Humidesulfovibrio mexicanus: one gene and its partner. Each later gene encodes a partner of the first gene's protein in a complex. Links are inferred from orthologs where the notes say so. Each region holds a gene or a part of one and is shown on either strand. Other genes may lie near its edges. The genes, in order: secA and secY.

What was found.
Region 2: the proteins of secA (region 1) and secY are in contact, whole or in part, in a crystal structure (PDB 3DIN), measured with the Thermotoga maritima proteins. The link is inferred for Humidesulfovibrio mexicanus from one-to-one orthologs. Residues at the interface, in WP_004082002.1 of Thermotoga maritima: Glu261, Ala262, Arg263, Lys300, Ala301, Arg302, Thr303, Ile304, Ile305, Leu323, Tyr324, Asp325, Pro326, Val329, Ser330, Tyr333, Ile336, Lys340, Phe345, Val349, Glu363, Phe364, Tyr374, Ser375, Gly376, Gly377, Glu393, Ile395, Thr482, Ser483; in WP_004081795.1 of Thermotoga maritima: Glu108, Gly109, Glu110, Glu111, Ala236, Glu237, Arg238, Arg239, Ile240, Thr241, Ile242, Gln243, Tyr244, Ala245, Arg246, Arg247, Val248, Thr249, Gly250, Arg251, Arg252, Val253, Tyr254, Gly256, Ala257, Ser258, Thr259, Tyr260, Leu261, Pro262.

The regions. Positions count from the first base shown.
Region 1 is NZ_FZOC01000004.1:75,274-83,773, forward strand. What follows is about bases 3,532-6,691. They hold secA (preprotein translocase subunit SecA), read right to left. Parts: upstream 6,308-6,691; coding sequence 3,755-6,307; downstream 3,532-3,754. Other genes in these bases: CHB73_RS09290 (diguanylate cyclase), read right to left, coding at 3,532-3,611; CHB73_RS09300 ((Fe-S)-binding protein), read right to left, coding at 6,546-6,691. Also shown: CHB73_RS09275 (MlaE family ABC transporter permease), read right to left, coding at 1-60; CHB73_RS09280 (HD domain-containing protein), read right to left, coding at 264-926; bifunctional glutamate N-acetyltransferase/amino-acid acetyltransferase ArgJ, read right to left, coding at 1,067-2,251; more of CHB73_RS09290, read right to left, coding at 2,331-3,531; more of CHB73_RS09300, read right to left, coding at 6,692-7,853; CHB73_RS09305 (FAD-binding oxidoreductase), read right to left, coding at 7,854-8,500. UniProt on the Escherichia coli protein: Required for protein export, interacts with the SecYEG preprotein conducting channel.
Region 2 is NZ_FZOC01000001.1:470,721-478,974, forward strand. What follows is about bases 1,397-4,310. They hold secY (preprotein translocase subunit SecY), read right to left. Parts: upstream 3,557-4,310; coding sequence 2,237-3,556; downstream 1,397-2,236. Other genes in these bases: map (type I methionyl aminopeptidase), read right to left, coding at 1,466-2,236; rplO (50S ribosomal protein L15), read right to left, coding at 3,563-4,009; rpmD (50S ribosomal protein L30), read right to left, coding at 4,006-4,179; rpsE (30S ribosomal protein S5), read right to left, coding at 4,215-4,310. In the rest of the region: rpsD (30S ribosomal protein S4), read right to left, coding at 1-305; rpsK (30S ribosomal protein S11), read right to left, coding at 324-710; rpsM (30S ribosomal protein S13), read right to left, coding at 818-1,198; rpmJ (50S ribosomal protein L36), read right to left, coding at 1,217-1,330; more of rpsE, read right to left, coding at 4,311-4,706; rplR (50S ribosomal protein L18), read right to left, coding at 4,718-5,077; rplF (50S ribosomal protein L6), read right to left, coding at 5,090-5,629; rpsH (30S ribosomal protein S8), read right to left, coding at 5,642-6,025; CHB73_RS02240 (type Z 30S ribosomal protein S14), read right to left, coding at 6,045-6,230; rplE (50S ribosomal protein L5), read right to left, coding at 6,243-6,782; rplX (50S ribosomal protein L24), read right to left, coding at 6,792-7,112; rplN (50S ribosomal protein L14), read right to left, coding at 7,143-7,511; rpsQ (30S ribosomal protein S17), read right to left, coding at 7,520-7,786; rpmC (50S ribosomal protein L29), read right to left, coding at 7,791-7,985; rplP (50S ribosomal protein L16), read right to left, coding at 7,985-8,254. UniProt on the Escherichia coli protein: The central subunit of the protein translocation channel SecYEG. Consists of two halves formed by TMs 1-5 and 6-10.

The DNA of each region.
Region 1 (8,500 bases):
CAGGAAGGCGTCGCCCAGGCGGGCGATTGGCGGCATCTGCGGGCGTCGCGCCTCGATCATGGTGCTGGCGTCTCCTTCTGGCGGGCTCAAAAAACGGCCACGCCGCGACACGGCCGTACTGAAACCCCGGCCAAATCCAGGTTGAGCATGTCCAATCCCTTATGCCTACCACAGCCGAAACAGGCAGGCAAGCCGTGGCCTTGGCGGGCAAAGCATTTTAAACAAATCGGGATCATGCGCGCGGTTGTGCCGCCAGCAGCCTGCTATTCCCCGTCGCGCGGGCCGCCCTGGCCCGCTTTCGCGCCGCCTCCGGCCGCAGCCTTGCGCGCGCCGTTCTTGCGCTCCCACCAGCTCTGGTCCGGGCCCAGAAACCACCAGTCGGTGTGGTCCGTCTCCATGATGGTCCCGGCCAGTTCCTGGCCTTGCGGCGTGCGCAGGCGCTCCCTGGCCGCGGCAAGCCACTTGTCCGCATACCTGTTGCCCAGGTCGCTCTGCTCCTTCAGATTCAGCATCAGGTCCAGCTGGTCGGCGTCCTGCGCCAGCCTGGCCTCAAGGCTGGCCGTCTCCTCCAGCTCCTCCCACATGGGCAGAAGCTCGCCCTCAAGCCCCGTGCCGGACAGGCAATGTTCCAGGGCCTTGGTGCGCGTGCTGGTGTTGTAGATGCGGTTCACGTAATTGAAGTCGCCGGTGCGCGCCTCGTGCAGATCGTGGAACAGGCACAGAAGGGCCGTGCGCTCCTTGTTGGCCCCGGCCATGTGCGCCAGCACGAAGCCGATGACCGCCGTGCGGAAGGAGTGCTCGGCGACGTTCTCCTGCCCGGTGCCCAGAAACTGGTAGCCGCTGCGCGGCGTACGGCGCAGCATTCCGCATTCGTTGAGAAAGTCCACTATGCGTGTGAGCCTGGAGCGGGAGTCGAGTCGTGACATGGGGGATAGGCCTCCGGGGATGCGCCTTGCGGGGTGTTAGGGACGCCGCCGCTGGCGGAGGCGTTCCGGGCTGGGAAACAACGCCGCAGTCCGGGCCCAAATAGCTTCCCGGAGCAGCGGCGTCGAAAAGGTCCGGGGGCCTAGGTCCGGTAATCGGCGTTGATCTCGATGTAGCGCTTGGTCAAGTCCGAGGCCAGGAGCGTGAAGCGGCCCCGCCCGGCCTTGAGATCGAGGGATATCTCCACATCCTGGTGCCGCATGATGGGCGCGAGCAGCGCGTCCAGGTCCACGGGCGCGGGCTGCCCCTTCTCGAACACCAGGATGCCGCCGATTCTGAGCTCCACAGCATCGGGGTCGAAGTCCGCCCCGCTGCGCCCCAGGGCCGCCACGATGCGCCCCCAGTTGGGGTCGCAGCCGAAGAGCGCCGTCTTGACCAGGGGCGAAGTGCCGATGGCGCGGGCGGCCATTTCCGCCTGGGCGGCGCTTTTGGCCCCGGCGACCGTGATGTGCGCCACCTTGGTGCCGCCCTCGGCGTCCTGCACGATGCGGTAGGACAGCTCCTGGCAAAGCTCGGTGACGCATTCCCGCAGGGCCTTGAGGCCCTTGGCGTCGCGCACGGCCACGCGGGAGGCGCCGTTGGCCAGCCCCAACACGGTGTCGTTGGTGCTGGTGTCGCCGTCCACGGTAAGCGCGTTGAAGGAGCGGTCGGCCGCGTGGCGCAGGATGGCCTGCCAGTCCGCGGGGTCCACGTCGGCGTCGCAGAGGATGAAGCCCAGCATGGTGGCCATGGTGGGGCTGATCATGCCCGCGCCCTTGCACATGCCCAGCACGCGCACCTCGCCAGCGGGCAGGGAGAGGGTCTTGGCCACGAGCTTGGGAAAGGTGTCCGTGGTCATCATGGCCTTGGCCACGTCCATGGCCGTGGCCGTGCCCAAGCTTGCGGCCAGCTGCGGCGCGGCGGCCGCCCACTTGTCCATCTTGAGCTGCGCGCCAATGACCCCGGTGGAGGTGGGGAGCACGTCCCCGGCCCCGATTCCGACCGCCTTGGCGACCATTTCGAGGGTGGCGCGGCAGTTGGCGAGTCCTTCCTCCCCGGTGCAGGCGTTGGCCTGGCCGGAGTTCACCACCAGGGCGCGGGCCAGGGGCCGCGCGCCGAGCAGTTCCTTGCACACCAGCACGGGCGCGGCCTGGAAGCGATTTGTGGTGAACACCCCGGCGGCGGAGGCCGGGCCAAGGCTCAGCACGAGCCCCAGGTCGTTGCGGTCGGGCCGCTTGAACCCGGCCGCGGCAACGGCGAACTGGAAACCTTTGGGTTCAATGCTCATGGGCGCACCTCGCGAAAAAGCGTCGCGAGCGGGTGGAGCCCGCCGCGCACGAACAGCCCTAGCACAGGCCGGGACGGGTTTAAAGGGCCGGGGAGCAGCCGTCGAAGGCGGCGGGTTCGAAAAGGGTGACGCTGTTGCGGCCGACGGCCTTGGAGCGGTACAGCATCCGGTCGGCCTCGCGCAGCATGTCGTCAAGGCTCAGGCCCAGCGCGCAGCACAGACCGATGCTCACGGTATAGGCGATGGGCTGGCCGTCGAAGTCCACGGGCGTCTCGGCGATGGCCGTGCGCAATTCCTCGAACAGCAGGCGGGCCTGGTCGGCGCGCATGTCCGAGGCCAGAACGCAGAACTCCTCGCCGCCGATGCGGGCCACAATGTCCGACGCGCGGAAGCGGGAAACCAGCAACTGGGCCATGTGCTTAAGCACGGCGTCGCCTGCCTCGTGGCCGTAGGTGTCGTTGATGGCCTTGAAATTGTCGATGTCGAGCATGGCCACGGTGGCGGGCTGGCTGCGCCGGGTCAAAAGCGCGTGCAGCTGCCCCCCGGCGGAGAAGAAATAGCGCCGGTTGAACACGCGGGTCAAAAAGTCCCGCTCGGCCATGTAGCGCACCTGGGCGATGTGGTCGAGCATCTCCAGGTTCTGGGTGATGCGCGTGTAGAATTCCTCGGCCAGGAAGGGCTTGTTCAGGTAGTCGTTGGCGCCGCTCTTGATGAACCGGGCGGAAAGCCTGGCCCCGCCCACGGCGGAGACGCCGATGATGGCCAACTTGTCCTTGCCGGAGCGGCGGCGCATTTCGCGGACCAGGGCGAAGCCGTCCATGCCCGGCATACTGTAGTCCACCAGGGCCAGCTTCAAGTCCGGATGTTCGGCCAGCACGGCCAGGGCCTCCTCGCCGCTCGCGGCCTCCAGCACGTGGTAGCGGTGGGCGGCCAAGAGCCGGAGCACGGCCTGCCGATAGCTGCGCGAATCATCCACCACCAGGACCTTGGTCTGCGGATTGCGGTGCAGCCGCCCCAGCAGCCGCACGACGTAGTCCACATTCTCCGGTCCGTCCTTGAGCACATAGTCCACTATGTGGCGGCTCCAGAAATTCTCCTGCATGGCGTCGGAAAGGTCGGCGGTGAAGACGATGGCGGGAATGGAATAGGCGAGGGCGAGCTCCACGGATTGCCCGTCCGGGGCGTCTGGCAGGCGCAGGTCCACCAGGGCGGCCAGATACTCGTTCTCCTGGCCAATGCTTTCCACAGCCTCGGTGAGGCAATGGGCCACATGGACCTCGAAGCCCAGTTCGAGCCGCACCCGCCGGGCCAGCATTTCCGCAAAGGAAGGGCTGTCCTCGACGATGAGCACTTTTGTCATTGCGCACTCCCGGCAGGGGCGGACGGACAGTCACGCCCCCAGGCGTCGCCGCGTCGGGACGACCGGCCGCTTCGCCGCTTGGGCCCTAGCACACGAGCATCACGCAGCGCAATACCGCATTGGCGCCGCCGATACCCGGTCCGCTACTTGCCGCAGCAATTCTTGAACTTCTTGCCCGACCCGCAGGAGCAGGGATCGTTCCGGCCCACCTTGGCCGAACGCTTGACGGGCTGCGGCTTCCTGGCCTCCGCAGGCTCCGAGGATGGCGAGCCCTTGTACTCCACCTCGCCGGCGTCCTCCTTGTGCTGGAACTCCTCCTCGCGCACCTCCTTCTGGATGCGCAGGCGGCAGATGAGGCTCATGGACTTCTCGGCGATGGTGTAGAGCATGGCGCGGAAGAGCTCGAAGCCCTCGCGCTTGTATTCCTGCTTGGGATCCTTCTGGCCGTAGCCGCGCAGGCCGATGCCGTCGCGCAGGTGATCCATGCTGAGCAGATGGTCCTTCCAGTTGCGGTCAAGGGTCTCCAGGCTGAAGTAGCGCAAGATTTCCTGGTAGCTGTCCGGAGCGGCGTTCTCCAGCGCCTTCAGGCTCTCGGCTATCCACTCCTCGGCCTGCTCGCGGGAAGGCAGGGCGGCGGCGAAATCCGGGTAGCGGGAGAGGTCGAAGACCTCGTCCAGGCGGGAGGCGACGATGCCCGCGGTCTCCTCGTCGGGCTCGCCCTTCAGGTGCTCCACGGGCGCGTAGATGTCGTCCAGCAGCTCGGCCACGTACTCGTCCACGATGCCGTCCAGGGTCTCGGCGTACATGATCTCACGGCGGCGGGCGTAGATGACCTCGCGCTGCTGGTTCATGACGTTGTCGTAGTCGAGCAGCTGCTTTCTGATCTCGAAGTTGTGGGCCTCCACGCGCTTTTGCGAGCCCTCTATGGCGCGGCTGACCATGCGGTTCTCGATGGCCTCGCCATCCTCCAGGCCGAGCGTGTTCATCAGGCCCGCGATGCGGTCGCTGCCGAAAAGCCGCATAAGGTCGTCGTCCAACGCCAGGTAGAAGCGCGAGCTGCCCGGATCGCCCTGGCGGCCGGAGCGGCCGCGCAACTGGTTGTCGATGCGCCGGGACTCGTGGCGTTCCGTGCCCAGGATGTGCAGGCCGCCAAGCTCCTTGACGCCCTCGCCCAGCACGATGTCCGTGCCGCGGCCGGCCATGTTGGTGGCGATGGTGACCCGGCCCGCGTGTCCGGCCTCGGCCACTATCTGGGCCTCCAGCTCGTGCTGTTTGGCGTTCAGCACGTTGTGGGGCACGCCGCGCTTTTTCAGCATCTCGGACACCAGTTCGCTCTTCTCGATGGAGACCGTGCCCACCAGCACGGGCTGGCCGCGCTTGTGGCAGTCGGCGATCTCCTCGGCGATGGCGTGGTACTTCTCCTTCTGGGTCTTGAAGATCATGTCCGGGTTGTCGATGCGCACCATGGGCCGGTTGGTGGGAATCACGGTCACGTCGAGGTTGTAGATCTCCTTGAATTCCACGGCCTCGGTGTCGGCGGTGCCGGTCATGCCGGAGAGCTTCTCGTACATGCGGAAATAGTTCTGGAAGGTGATGGAGGCCAGCGTCTGGTTCTCGGCCTCCACCTTCACATGCTCCTTGGCCTCCAGGGCCTGGTGCAGGCCGTCGGAGAAGCGGCGGCCGGGCATGAGCCGCCCGGTGAACTCGTCCACGATGACCACCTGCCCGTCCTTGACGATGTACTCCACGTCGCGGCGGTACAGCTGGTGCGCCTTCAAGCCCTGCATGACGTGGTGCTGCAGGGTCGCGTTGGCGGGATCGTAGAGGTTCTCCACGCCAAGCAGCTTCTCGGCCTTGGCCACGCCGCGCTCGGTCAAGGCCACGGTGCGGCCCTTCTCGTCCACGGTGAAGTCGCCGCTGGGCTCCTCGCCCTCCTCCTTGGCCTTCTCGCCCTTCACCAGCATGGGGATGATGGCGTCCACCTTGCGATAGAGCTGGGTGCTCTCCTCGGCCGCGCCGCTGATGATGAGCGGGGTGCGCGCCTCGTCGATGAGGATGGAGTCCACCTCGTCCACGATGGCGTAGTTCAGGGGCCGCTGCACCAGCGACTCCTTGTAGAACTTCATGTTGTCGCGCAGGTAGTCGAAGCCGAACTCGTTGTTGGTGCCGTAGGTGATGTCCGAACCGTAGGCGGCCTGGCGTTCTTCGTCGTTGAGGCCGTGCACGATGACGCCCACGGACAGCCCCAGAAAATTGTACAGCTTGCCCATCCAGGCCGCGTCGCGCTTGGCCAGGTAGTCGTTCACCGTCACCAGGTGCACGCCCTTGCCGGAAAGCGCGTTCAGCACCACAGGCAGCGTGGCCACAAGGGTCTTGCCCTCGCCGGTCTTCATCTCGGCGATGCGGCCGTGGTGCAGAACCATGCCGCCCACCATCTGCACGTCGTAGTGGCGCATCCCCAGCACGCGCCGCCCGGCCTCGCGCACCAGGGCGAAGCACTCGGGCAGCAGATCATCCAGGCTGCGGCCGCCCGCCACCTCCTCCTTCCATGCGGCGATCCTGGCCGGGAAGTCGGCGTCGGAAAGCTCCTGCATCTTGGGCTCAAACGAGGCGATGGCGGCCACCGTGGGCTGAAGCTTCTTGAGGTAGCGCTCGTTGCTGGAGCCGATGATCTTTTTCAGGATGGAGCTGAACATGGGCAGATACTCCTCGGGCTGGGGGCCGTGCGGCCGACAGCGGATTTCGTCGTCATGGCGCCCCGCGAAGCGGCGGGACCGCGGTCCTGGCGCAGGGGGCGTCCCCCGGCCTGGGCAGGGGTGTTCTCGGATATTTCCCGAGCCGCGTCAAATTGTCCGCTTGCAGATAACGCCCCAGGCGCGTTCGTCAAGGCGCAAGGGTTCGATTTTCCTTGCCAGGCGGTGCAAGCGCTATGGTTCACGAGCAGCGGACGATCTCCAGCCAATGCCCCACCCTGGCCCCTGCCGGGGCCGTGGCCGCAAGCTGCAGCACGCAGGCGCTGCACCCGGTAAGCACGTATGCCGGGACCGCCTCCGGCGCGGCCGTGAAGCCAAGCGCACCGTCAAGCGTGTCCCAGCAGGCGCGGCCCACGGCACCGGAAAGCTGCGGCGCGGAAAGCTGCATGATGCCGCCAAAACCGCAGCAGCCGCCCTTGGCCGGAGTGCGCAGCCGTGCGCCCAGCAGCCCGGACAGAAGCGCATGGTCCGCATCGCCCAGTCCGTCGCGCACATCCGCGTGGCAGGGGCGATGGTAGCCCACCACGGCGGGCGCGCCGCGCCCGGCCTTGCCCCGCGCGCCCGCAAGCAGGGCCGAAAGCGGCAGCACCGAGGCCCGCCACAGCGCCTCCTCGCCCGCATCGGAAAAAATGTCGCCGCCCGCGCCGACATAGTCCACCAGCCCTTTGCGGCAGGTGGCGCAATAGGCCACGACCAGCGGCCGCCCGGCCTCGCGCCAGGCCGCGACATTGGCCCGACGCACCTCGGCCTGCTCCTGCGGCAAGCCGGCCGCGCCCAGGGTGGACCCGCAGCAGGAAAAACGCGCCGCCACGGGCGCACTGTCCAGCCCACGCAACAGAAACCGCGTCGTTTCGGCCCAGGCCCTTCGCGGTCCGCCGCCCACGCAGCCGTCGAACACGGCCACGGGCCTGCCCCCTGTGCGCTGGCGGCAGGCGTCCACGGGGAAATGGGTGATGCTGAGCCAGGGCGAGAGTCCCGCGCCGGGCCGAAGCCCGCGAAGCCCCTTGAGCGCAAGCCCCAGCCGCTCCGGAACAAGGGCATCGGGCGCAAGCGCGGCGCCCGCGCCAGCAAGTCCCCAAAACGGCGCCAGGCGGGTGATCCACTGCTTCCAGAGCCACTGGCGAAAATCCGGGTGCGCGGCGCGCAGGGCCGCCACAAGGGCGGGCACCGCAACGCCTTGCGGGCACAGCTTTTCGCAGCGGCCGCAGGCCAGGCACAGGGAACAGAGCGCGGCCACGTCGGCCTCGGGCAGCCCGCCCTCGGGCAGGGCGGCGAACTTGCTCGGCCCGGCGAGCAAGGCCTTGGCGCGCGGGGACAGCTCCTCGCGCCCGGTGGCGGCGAACAGCGGGCAGCCCTCCAGGCAGCAGCCGCAGAGCACGCAGGACGGCTGGCGCTGCGGGACCGCGCTGGCGGCCTCCTGGCCGGACAGCTCGCCGGGCTTCTCGACAGCGGCGTCGCCGGGCGTGTCGCCGGGCTTCTTGTCGGGCATTTATGACCACCCCTTGCCGGGGTTCAGGATGCCGCTCGGGTCGAACACCTGCTTGATGCCCGCCATGAGGCGGCGCTCCTCCTCGCCCAGCTGCCACTGCACGTACGGCCCCTTGGTGATGCCGGTGCCGTGTTCCCCGGAAAGGGTGCCGCCCAGGGACAGGGTGAGCCGGAACACGGCCTCCTTGCTGGCCTGGGCGCGCTGGCGCTGGCCCTCATCGGCCGCATCATAGAAGATGTTCACGTGGATGTTGCCGTCGCCCAGGTGTCCGTAGCAGGCCACCTGCACGCCCTGCTCCGCGCCGATGGCCTGGAAGCCCTCCACGGCTTGCGCGGTCTTGCCGCGCGGCACGGCCACGTCCTCGCCCAGCTTGTCCGGCCCCAGGCGGAAGCCCGCGGGGCTCACCAGGCGGCGCAGCTCCCACAGGGGCTCCTCCTCCTTCGGCCCCAGTCCCTTGAACAGGCACAGGGGCGCGGCAGGCGCCAGCGCGGCCTCCAGCCGGGCCATCTCCGCCGCAAGCGCGGCCTTGCCGCCGTCCACCTTGAGCACCAGCACAGCCTGGGTCTGCGCCCCCCAGGGCACGTCGCGAATCTGCCCGATGGCCCAGCAGGCCTTGGAATCCATGAACTCCATGGCCGTGGGCAAAA
Region 2 (8,254 bases), on another replicon or contig:
TTGTCCAGGCGGCGCTCCAGCAAGATGAGAAGGTTGGCACCAGTGACGCCCTTCTGAGCCTCGGCGCGCTTGAAGTAGCTGCGGAACTGCGCCTCAAGAATGCCATACATGCGGCGCACGCGCTGCTTTTCACGCAGCTGAACGGCATAGTCGGTCAACTTCTTGCGGAGCTTGCCGGCAAAACCGGGAGCGTACGGACGGCGCTCATAGGAGCACTTGTCGGTGAAGCAGCGGTCGCCTTTGAGGAACAGCTTCTGCCCTTCGCGGCGGCAGAGCCTGCATTTCGCTTCAGTGTAACGAGCCAAGATTCTTCCTCCTTGGTCTTAGACGCGACGGCGCTTGGGAGGCCGGCAGCCGTTGTGCGGGATGGGGGTCACGTCGCGGATGAAGCTGACCTTGAAGCCCACGTTATTGATGGCGCGCATGGCGGCCTCGCGCCCGGAACCAGGTCCCTTCACGAAGATGCCCACCAGACGCATTCCGCAATCCTGAGCCTTGCGTGCGGCGTTCTCGGCGGCAATCTGCGCAGCGAACGGAGTGCTCTTGCGGGAGCCCTTGAAGGAGGCGCCGGCGCTGGCCCAGCTCACAACATTCCCCTTCAAGTCCGTGAAGGTGATGATGGTGTTGTTGAAGCTGGCATGGACGTGGGCCAGGCCCACGGGAATGCTCTTCTTCTCTTTCTTCTTCCCTGTGCGACGGGGTTTAGCCATTTCAGTCCTCGCTTCGCCCGCAGGCGATGATGTCATTCGGAAAAGCGCGAACACCATGATTCCTCATGGCGTCCGGCTCATATATCCTTGTGGGGAAGATCCGCCGCCTACTTGGACGGGGCCTTCTTCTTGCCCATCACGGTGCGACGCGGTCCCTTGCGGGTGCGCGCATTGGTGTGGCTGCGCTGTCCACGCACAGGGAGACCCTTGCGGTGCCGCAGACCGCGGTAGCAGCCAATGTCCATAAGGCGCTTGATGTTCTGCGTCACGTCTCGACGCAGGTCACCTTCCACCTTGTGGTTGGTTTCGATCTCCACACGAATGAGGTTCACTTCCTCATTGGAGAGGACATCGGAATTCTTGGTCCAATCGATCCCGACGGAGTCAAGGATCGAAAGCGCTGTCGTCCGGCCAATGCCGTAAATGTACGTCAGCGCAATATCCAGCCGCTTGTTTCTGGGCAGATCAACGCCAGCAATGCGAGCCACTCTTGCACCCCTCTCTGATTAACCCTGGCGCTGCTTGTGCCGGGGATCCTCGCAGATAACCCGCAAAACGCCGCGCCGACGGATGATTTTGCACTTGGGACACATTTTCTTCACGGAAGGCCGTACTTTCATGCCCTACTCCACTTTCTCCGGCGTCTTGCGTAAAGCCGCCGATCTACACAGTATGCTTGACCATAGGCCGAGCGTTAACAACCATTGTTGAGACGGAGGAAAATATATGCCTTATCAAAAGAAGGCAAGCATTTTCTAATCGCTCACAGTCATCAAGACCGGGCCGTCATGCGTCACCGCCACTGTATGCTCAAAGTGGGCGGCCAGCTTTCGGTCCTTGGTCACCGCTGTCCAGCGATCCTCCAGAATGTCAACATCATAGCTCCCCTCAGTGATCATGGGCTCAATGGCCAGGCACATGCCCGGCTTGAGCGTCACCCCCGAGAGGCCCGACGGGACGAAGTTCGGGATTTCCGGTTTTTCATGGAGCTTCACGCCAATGCCGTGCCCCACAAATCTCCGCACCACCCCGAATCCGGCCTTCTCGCAGTGCTGCTGGATGGCGGCGGAAACGTCGTAGAGGTTCGCCCCGCTGCGCACCTGGGCAATGCCCAGTTCCAGAGACTCCCGGGTAACGTCCATGAGCCGCTGCGCAACAGGGCTTACAACTCCCACCGGAAAGGTCCTTGCGGAATCCCCGTGGAAGCCCTGAAACACAACGCCCATGTCGATGCTCACGATATCTCCCTCCTTGAGGATGCGATCCTTGGAGGGGAAACCATGCACGATCTCTTCGTTCACCGAGCAGCAGATGGCGAACGGGAATCCAAGATAGCCCAAAAATGCAGGCTTGACCTTGAACTCGTCGCACATCCTGCGAGCAATATCTTCAAAGAGCATTGTTGGCACGCCTGGTTTCACGGCCTTGCCAATTTCATCCAAAATCACGGAAACGATGCGACCGGCCTCTCGCATGAGGCCAAGCTCCTTCTCGTTTTTGAGAAAGATGCCACGCGCTTTCTTCACCTACTGCCTGCCCTTGATGCGGGCCTTGCCACCCCCCATCAGGCCTTCGTACTGGCGGGAGATGAGGTAAGACTCGATTTTGCCCATGAAGTCCATTGCCACACCGACCACGATGAGCAAACTTGTGCCGCCAAAGTAGAAGGGGATGTTGAACTGGCTGATGAGCAACATGGGCAAGACGCAGATCAGCGACATGTACAACCCACCCCAAAGGGTGATGCGGGCCAGTACCCGGTCGATGTATTCGCGCGTCTTCGCGCCCGGACGGATGCCCGGAATGAACCCTCCCTGCTTCTGTATGTTCTCAGCGATGCTTTTGGGATCGAAAAGAATTGCCGTATAGAAGTAGGCGAAGAAGAGGATCAACGCGATGAACGCGACATTGTAGACTACTGATGTCGGCGTCATATGCTCCGAGACCTTCTGCAGCCACTCAACGCTGGAGAAGTTCGCCAAAGTCGCGGGAAAGAGCAAAATGCTCGATGCGAAAATGGGAGGTATGACACCTGCAACATTGATGCGCAGCGGGAGATGCGTCGTCTGCCCGCCGACCATCTTTCGGCCAAGCATCCGCTTGGCGTAATGGATGGGGACGCGGCGCTGACCACGCTCCACAAACACGATGAAGGCGAGGATCGCCGCCATGAGCACCAGGACCACAAGCAACATGATGAGCGAGAGTTCGCCCGCGCTCACAAGCCGGAAGGTGTTCACCAGCGCCGAAGGCAATCCTGCCACGATACCTGCGAAGATGATCATGGAGATGCCGTTGCCGATGCCCTTCTGGGTCATCTGCTCACCCAGCCACATGAGGAAAACCGTGCCCGCGGTCAACGTGACCATGGTTACGAAGCGGAATCCCCAGCCCCCGAAGAGCACGAGGGATTGCCCCGAAGGGCTGGCCATGCTCTCCAGGCCCACGGCGACGCCGAACCCCTGGATGCAGGTGATGAGCACCGTGCCGTAACGCGTGTACTGAGTGATCTTCTTGCGGCCCTCCGCGCCATCCTCCTTGCTCAGCCGCTTGAGCTCGGGGCTCACAACGGTCAAGAGCTGGAGGATGATGGACGCGGAGATGTAGGGCATGATGCCCAGTGCGAAAATGGACAGCTTTTTCAAGCCGCCGCCGGAGAACATGTCGAACAGGCCGAACAGGGTGTTCGATGCGCTGTCAAAGAACTCCGTCAGGGCATGGCTGTCCACGCCCGGCACCGGGATATGGATCCCGAGGCGGTACACGGCCAGAAGAAGGAAGGTCCAAAGGAGCTTTTTCTTCAGCTCGGGCAGGCGGGCGAGATTTTCAACACCGGAGAGCGCCACGTTTTGTTACCCTTCCAGTGCCTTTGCGGTTCCGCCCGCCTTGGTGATCTTCTCCACAGCCGCTGCACTGAAGCGGTGCGCCTCGATGCTGATCTTTCCGGGCACCTCGCCGCGAGAAAGCACCTTGAGAGGAGCGCCGGACTTGCACAGCCCGCGCTCGTAAATGGCCTCAAGGGTGATCTCCGTGGCGCCAGGGAAAGCGGCCAACAGATGGTCCAGGTTGATGGCCTCATACACCACGCGGTGCGGATTCTTAAACCCGCGCTTGGGCAAACGGCGCGCCAGAGGCATCTGGCCGCCTTCGAACCAGGCCGGGCGTCCGCCGCCGGAACGGGAATTCTGGCCTTTGTTGCCGCGACCGGAGGTGCAGCCGGAGCCGGAGCCGGGGCCGCGGCCAACGCGCTTGCGCTGGGCGTACTCTTCCGGGAAGGGATACAGTTCGTGCAGTCTCATGACTTGGTCACCTCAACAAGGTGCTTCACTTTCTCAATCATGCCCACCACAGAGGGGGCTTCCTCAAACGTATTCTCCTGCCGGATGCGCTTGAGGCCCAGGGCGTCCAGCGTCTTGCGCTGCGCGGGCGAACAACCGATGCGGCTGCGGAGGAGTTTAATCGTAACCACGGCGAACCTCGTATATGATCCCGACGAAGCGGGGTCTACTTCCTTGGGGTGGACAGCGTCTTGCCGCGCACGTCGGAAACGCTCTCGGCGCTGCGCAGTTCGGCCAGGCCGCTCATGGTGGCGCGCAACACGTTGTGCGGGTTGCTGGTGCCAATGGCCTTGGTCAGGATGTCGTGGACACCCACGGCCTCCATGACCGCGCGCACCGGTCCGCCGGCGATGATGCCGGTACCACGGCTGGCGGGCTTGAGCATGACGCGCCCGGCGCCGAAACGGCCAAGGACTTCATAGGGGAGCGTGCCGTCAAGGACGGGAACGCTGATCATGTCCTTGCGGGCGCGGTCCGTGGCCTTGCGGATGGCCTCGGGGACCTCATTGGCCTTGCCCAGTCCGTAGCCCACCTTGCCCTGGCCGTCACCAACGACCACCAGGCAGCTGAAGCTGAACCGACGGCCGCCCTTGACGACCTTGGCCACGCGGTTCAGGTACACGATCTTCTCGATGAATCCGGAATCGTTCTGTTCCATGTCAACCCACCCTAGAATTTGAGGCCGCCCTCGCGGGCGCCATCGGCAAGGGCCTTGATTCGGCCGTGATAGATGTAGCCGTTGCGGTCAAAAACCACGGCCTCGATGTTCTTGGCCTTGGCTTTTTCGGCAATGTCCTTGCCGACGCTGGCAGCGCCCTCCCGGTTGGCGTGCACAGCCTGGCCCGCACGGGTCAACACGAGGGTGGAAGAACTGGCCAGAGTGACTCCGCTCTCGTCGTCGACGAGCTGAGCGTATATGTGCACATTGGAGCGGAAAACCACGAGCCGGGGCTTCAGCCCGGTGCCGGTCACCTTCTTGCGGATGCGCAGCTTTCTGCGAGCCCGCGCTTGTTCTTTGGTCATCTTCATTGCCGCACTCCGCTATTTTTTGGAACCGGACTTGCCGGCCTTGCGCCTGATGTGTTCTTCCGCGTACTTGATGCCCTTGCCCTTGTACGGTTCGGGCGGACGCACGCGGCGGATCTGCGCGGCCACTTCGCCCAGAAGCTGCTTGTCAATGCCGGACAAGTTGAGCTTCACGCCGTCAACGGCGGCATCGATGCCCTGCGGCAACGGAAACTCCACCGGGTGCGAGAAGCCGACGGTGAGCACCACCTTCTTCCCCTGGACGGCGACTTTGTAGCCAACGCCGATGACCTCGAGGGTCTTTTGGAACCCCTTGGTGACGCCTTCGATGCAGTTGGCGAGAAGGGTGCGGCGCAGACCATGCTGGCTGCAGGCCACGCGGGAGTCGTCTACACGGCTCACCACGACCTCGGCGCCCTCGACGGTATAGGTGACGCTCGGGTGCACGGGGGTGGACAAGGCGCCCTTGGGGCCCTTGATCTGCACGGCTTCAGCGCCGACTTTCACCTCCACCCCGGCAGGGATGGGAACAGGTTTTTTCCCGATTCGAGACATGACGGACCTCTTTTACCAGATTTCACACAGAAGTTCGCCGCCGATCTTCTCGGCAGCCGCCTGCCCGCCCGCGAGCAGGCCGCGGGAGGTGGACAGAATGCAGATTCCCAGGCCGTTCTGGACCTGGGGAATATCCTCGACGCCAACGTACACGCGGCGTCCCGGGGTGCTGATTTTCTTCAGTCCGCAGATGGCGGATTTGCCAGCGGCGTACTTGAGGGTCAGCTTAAGCGAGCCATCAGCGCTCGCGCAATCGGTGATGTAGCCTTCGGTCTTCAGAATCTCGGCAATGGCGGCCTTCATCTTGGACCCGGGCATCTCCACGGTGGAGTGGAAGGCCCCGTGGGCGTTCCGAATGCGCGCGAGCATGTCGGCAATGGGATCAACGACAGACATAGTCAGCTCTCCTTGAGACTTACCAGCTGGCTTTGCGCACGCCGGGGAGTTCGCCAGCCAGGGACTTGTTGCGGAAACAGATGCGGCAACAGCCGTACTTGCGCAAATACGCCCTGGAGCGGCCGCAGATGGGGCAACGATTGTACGCCCGGACCTTGAACTTCGGCTTGCGTTGGGCTTTCACCCTGAGACTCGTCCTGGCCAAACCGGTTTCCTCCTATTTTTTGAAAGGCATGCCAAGGAGGTCGAGCAGAAGCTTGCCTTCCTTGTCCGTCTTCGCGGTGGTGGAGATAGTGATGTTCATGCCCTTGGTCATCTCCACCTTGTCGATCTCCAGTTCAAAGAAGATCGTGTGCTCCTTGATGCCCATGGTGAAGTTGCCGCGACCGTCAAAGCCACGGTCAGGCACGCCGCGGAAGTCGCGGACGCGAGGCAGGGCGAAGGACACCAGCTTGTCGTAGAAGTCCCACATGCTGTCGCCGCGCAGGGTCACGCGGCAGCCAACAGGCTGTCCCTCACGAAGCTTGAAGGCGGCGATGGACTTTTTGGCCCGTGTGACCACAGCCTTCTGACCGGAGAGTTTCGTCAACTCAACGACGGCTTCGTCGATCAGCTTGGAATTCTGGCTGGCTTCGCCAAGGCCGATGTTCAGGGAGATCTTCTCAACGCGAGGGATCTCCATGCTGCTCTTGTAGCCGAACTGTTTCTTCAGTTCGGGCGCAACGCGCTCGTTGTACACTTTTTCAAGCCGTCTCATGGCGCACACCTACTGGATGGTTTCGTTGCACTTCTTGCAGAAGCGAACCTTCTTGCCGTCCTCGTTCACCCTGTAACCGACACGGGTGGGCTTGGCGCAGGCGTTGCAGACCACGGCGACGTTTGACACATGCACCGGGGCTTCCTTCTCGATGATTCCGCCAGGCTGGTTGGCGTAGGGGTTGGCCTTGGTGTGGCGGCTGACCTTGTTGGCGCCTTCGACAAGGACCTTGTCCTTCTTGCGAAGGATCTTCAGCACCTTGCCGATCTTCCCCTTGTCCTTGCCGGCAAGGATCATCACCTTGTCGTCTTTGCGAATCTTGCAGTTCATGATGCTATCCTTTCGTCCCAATACCGGAAGCTACAGCACTTCCGGGGCCAGGGAGACGATCTTCATGAAGTTCTTCAGACGCAGCTCGCGCGCCACGGGGCCGAAAATGCGGGTCCCCAGAGGCTCGTTGGCGTTGTTCAAAAGAACGGCGGAGTTGTTGTCGAACTTGATGAAGGAGCCATCGGGACGGCCCACTTCCTTCTTGGTGCGCACCACAACGGCCTTCATCACGGCGCCCTTCTTCACCTTGGAATGGGGCATGGCGTCCTTCACGGACACGACGATGATGTCGCCCACCGAAGCGTAGCGACGCTTGCTTCCGCCCAGCACCTTGATGCAGGACACAAGCTTGGCGCCGGAGTTGTCGGCGACATCAAGATTGGTTTCACTCTGGATCATGGCTGCACCTACACCGCTTTTTCAACGATTTTCGACAGATGCCAACGCTTGCGCGCGCTCATGGGGCGATGCTCGACAATGGTCACGGTATCGCCAATGCCGCAGTCGTTGTTCGGGTCATGGGCCATAAACTTCTTGCGGCGGCGAATGTACTTCTTGAACAGGGGGTGCTTCACAAGGGTGGCAACTGAGACCACGATGGTCTTGTCGCCCTTGTCGCTCACCACAACCCCGGTCAGGGTGCGCCGGTTGCTTTCGTGAGTGGTTTCGGCCATTGGCTTATGCTCCCAGTTCGCGCTGACGCTGAACGGTCAGGATGCGCGCGATGACTTTCTTCACAGCGGGTATGCGCTGCGTGTTCTCCAGCTGCGCGGTGGCGTGCTGAAAGCGCAGGTTGAAGAGCTCCTTGCGGAACTCGACCAGCTTGGCGGACAGCTCGGCGGCGTCCAGGGCGCGGATGTCTTTGGTGTTCATTATTCCGCAACCTCCTTGACCACGATGACGGTCTTCACGGGCAGCTTGTGCATGGCGCGAGTGAGAGCCGTCTTGGCCACTTCCAGATCCACGCCCTTCACTTCATACAGAATGCGCCCGGCGCGGACCGGAGCGGCCCAACCTTCGGGAGCGCCCTTGCCGGAGCCCATGCGGGTTTCAGCGGGCTTCTTGGTCACCGGATAATCCGGGAACATGCGGATCCAGACCTTACCGCCGCGCTTGATGTGGCGCATGATGGCGATACGGGC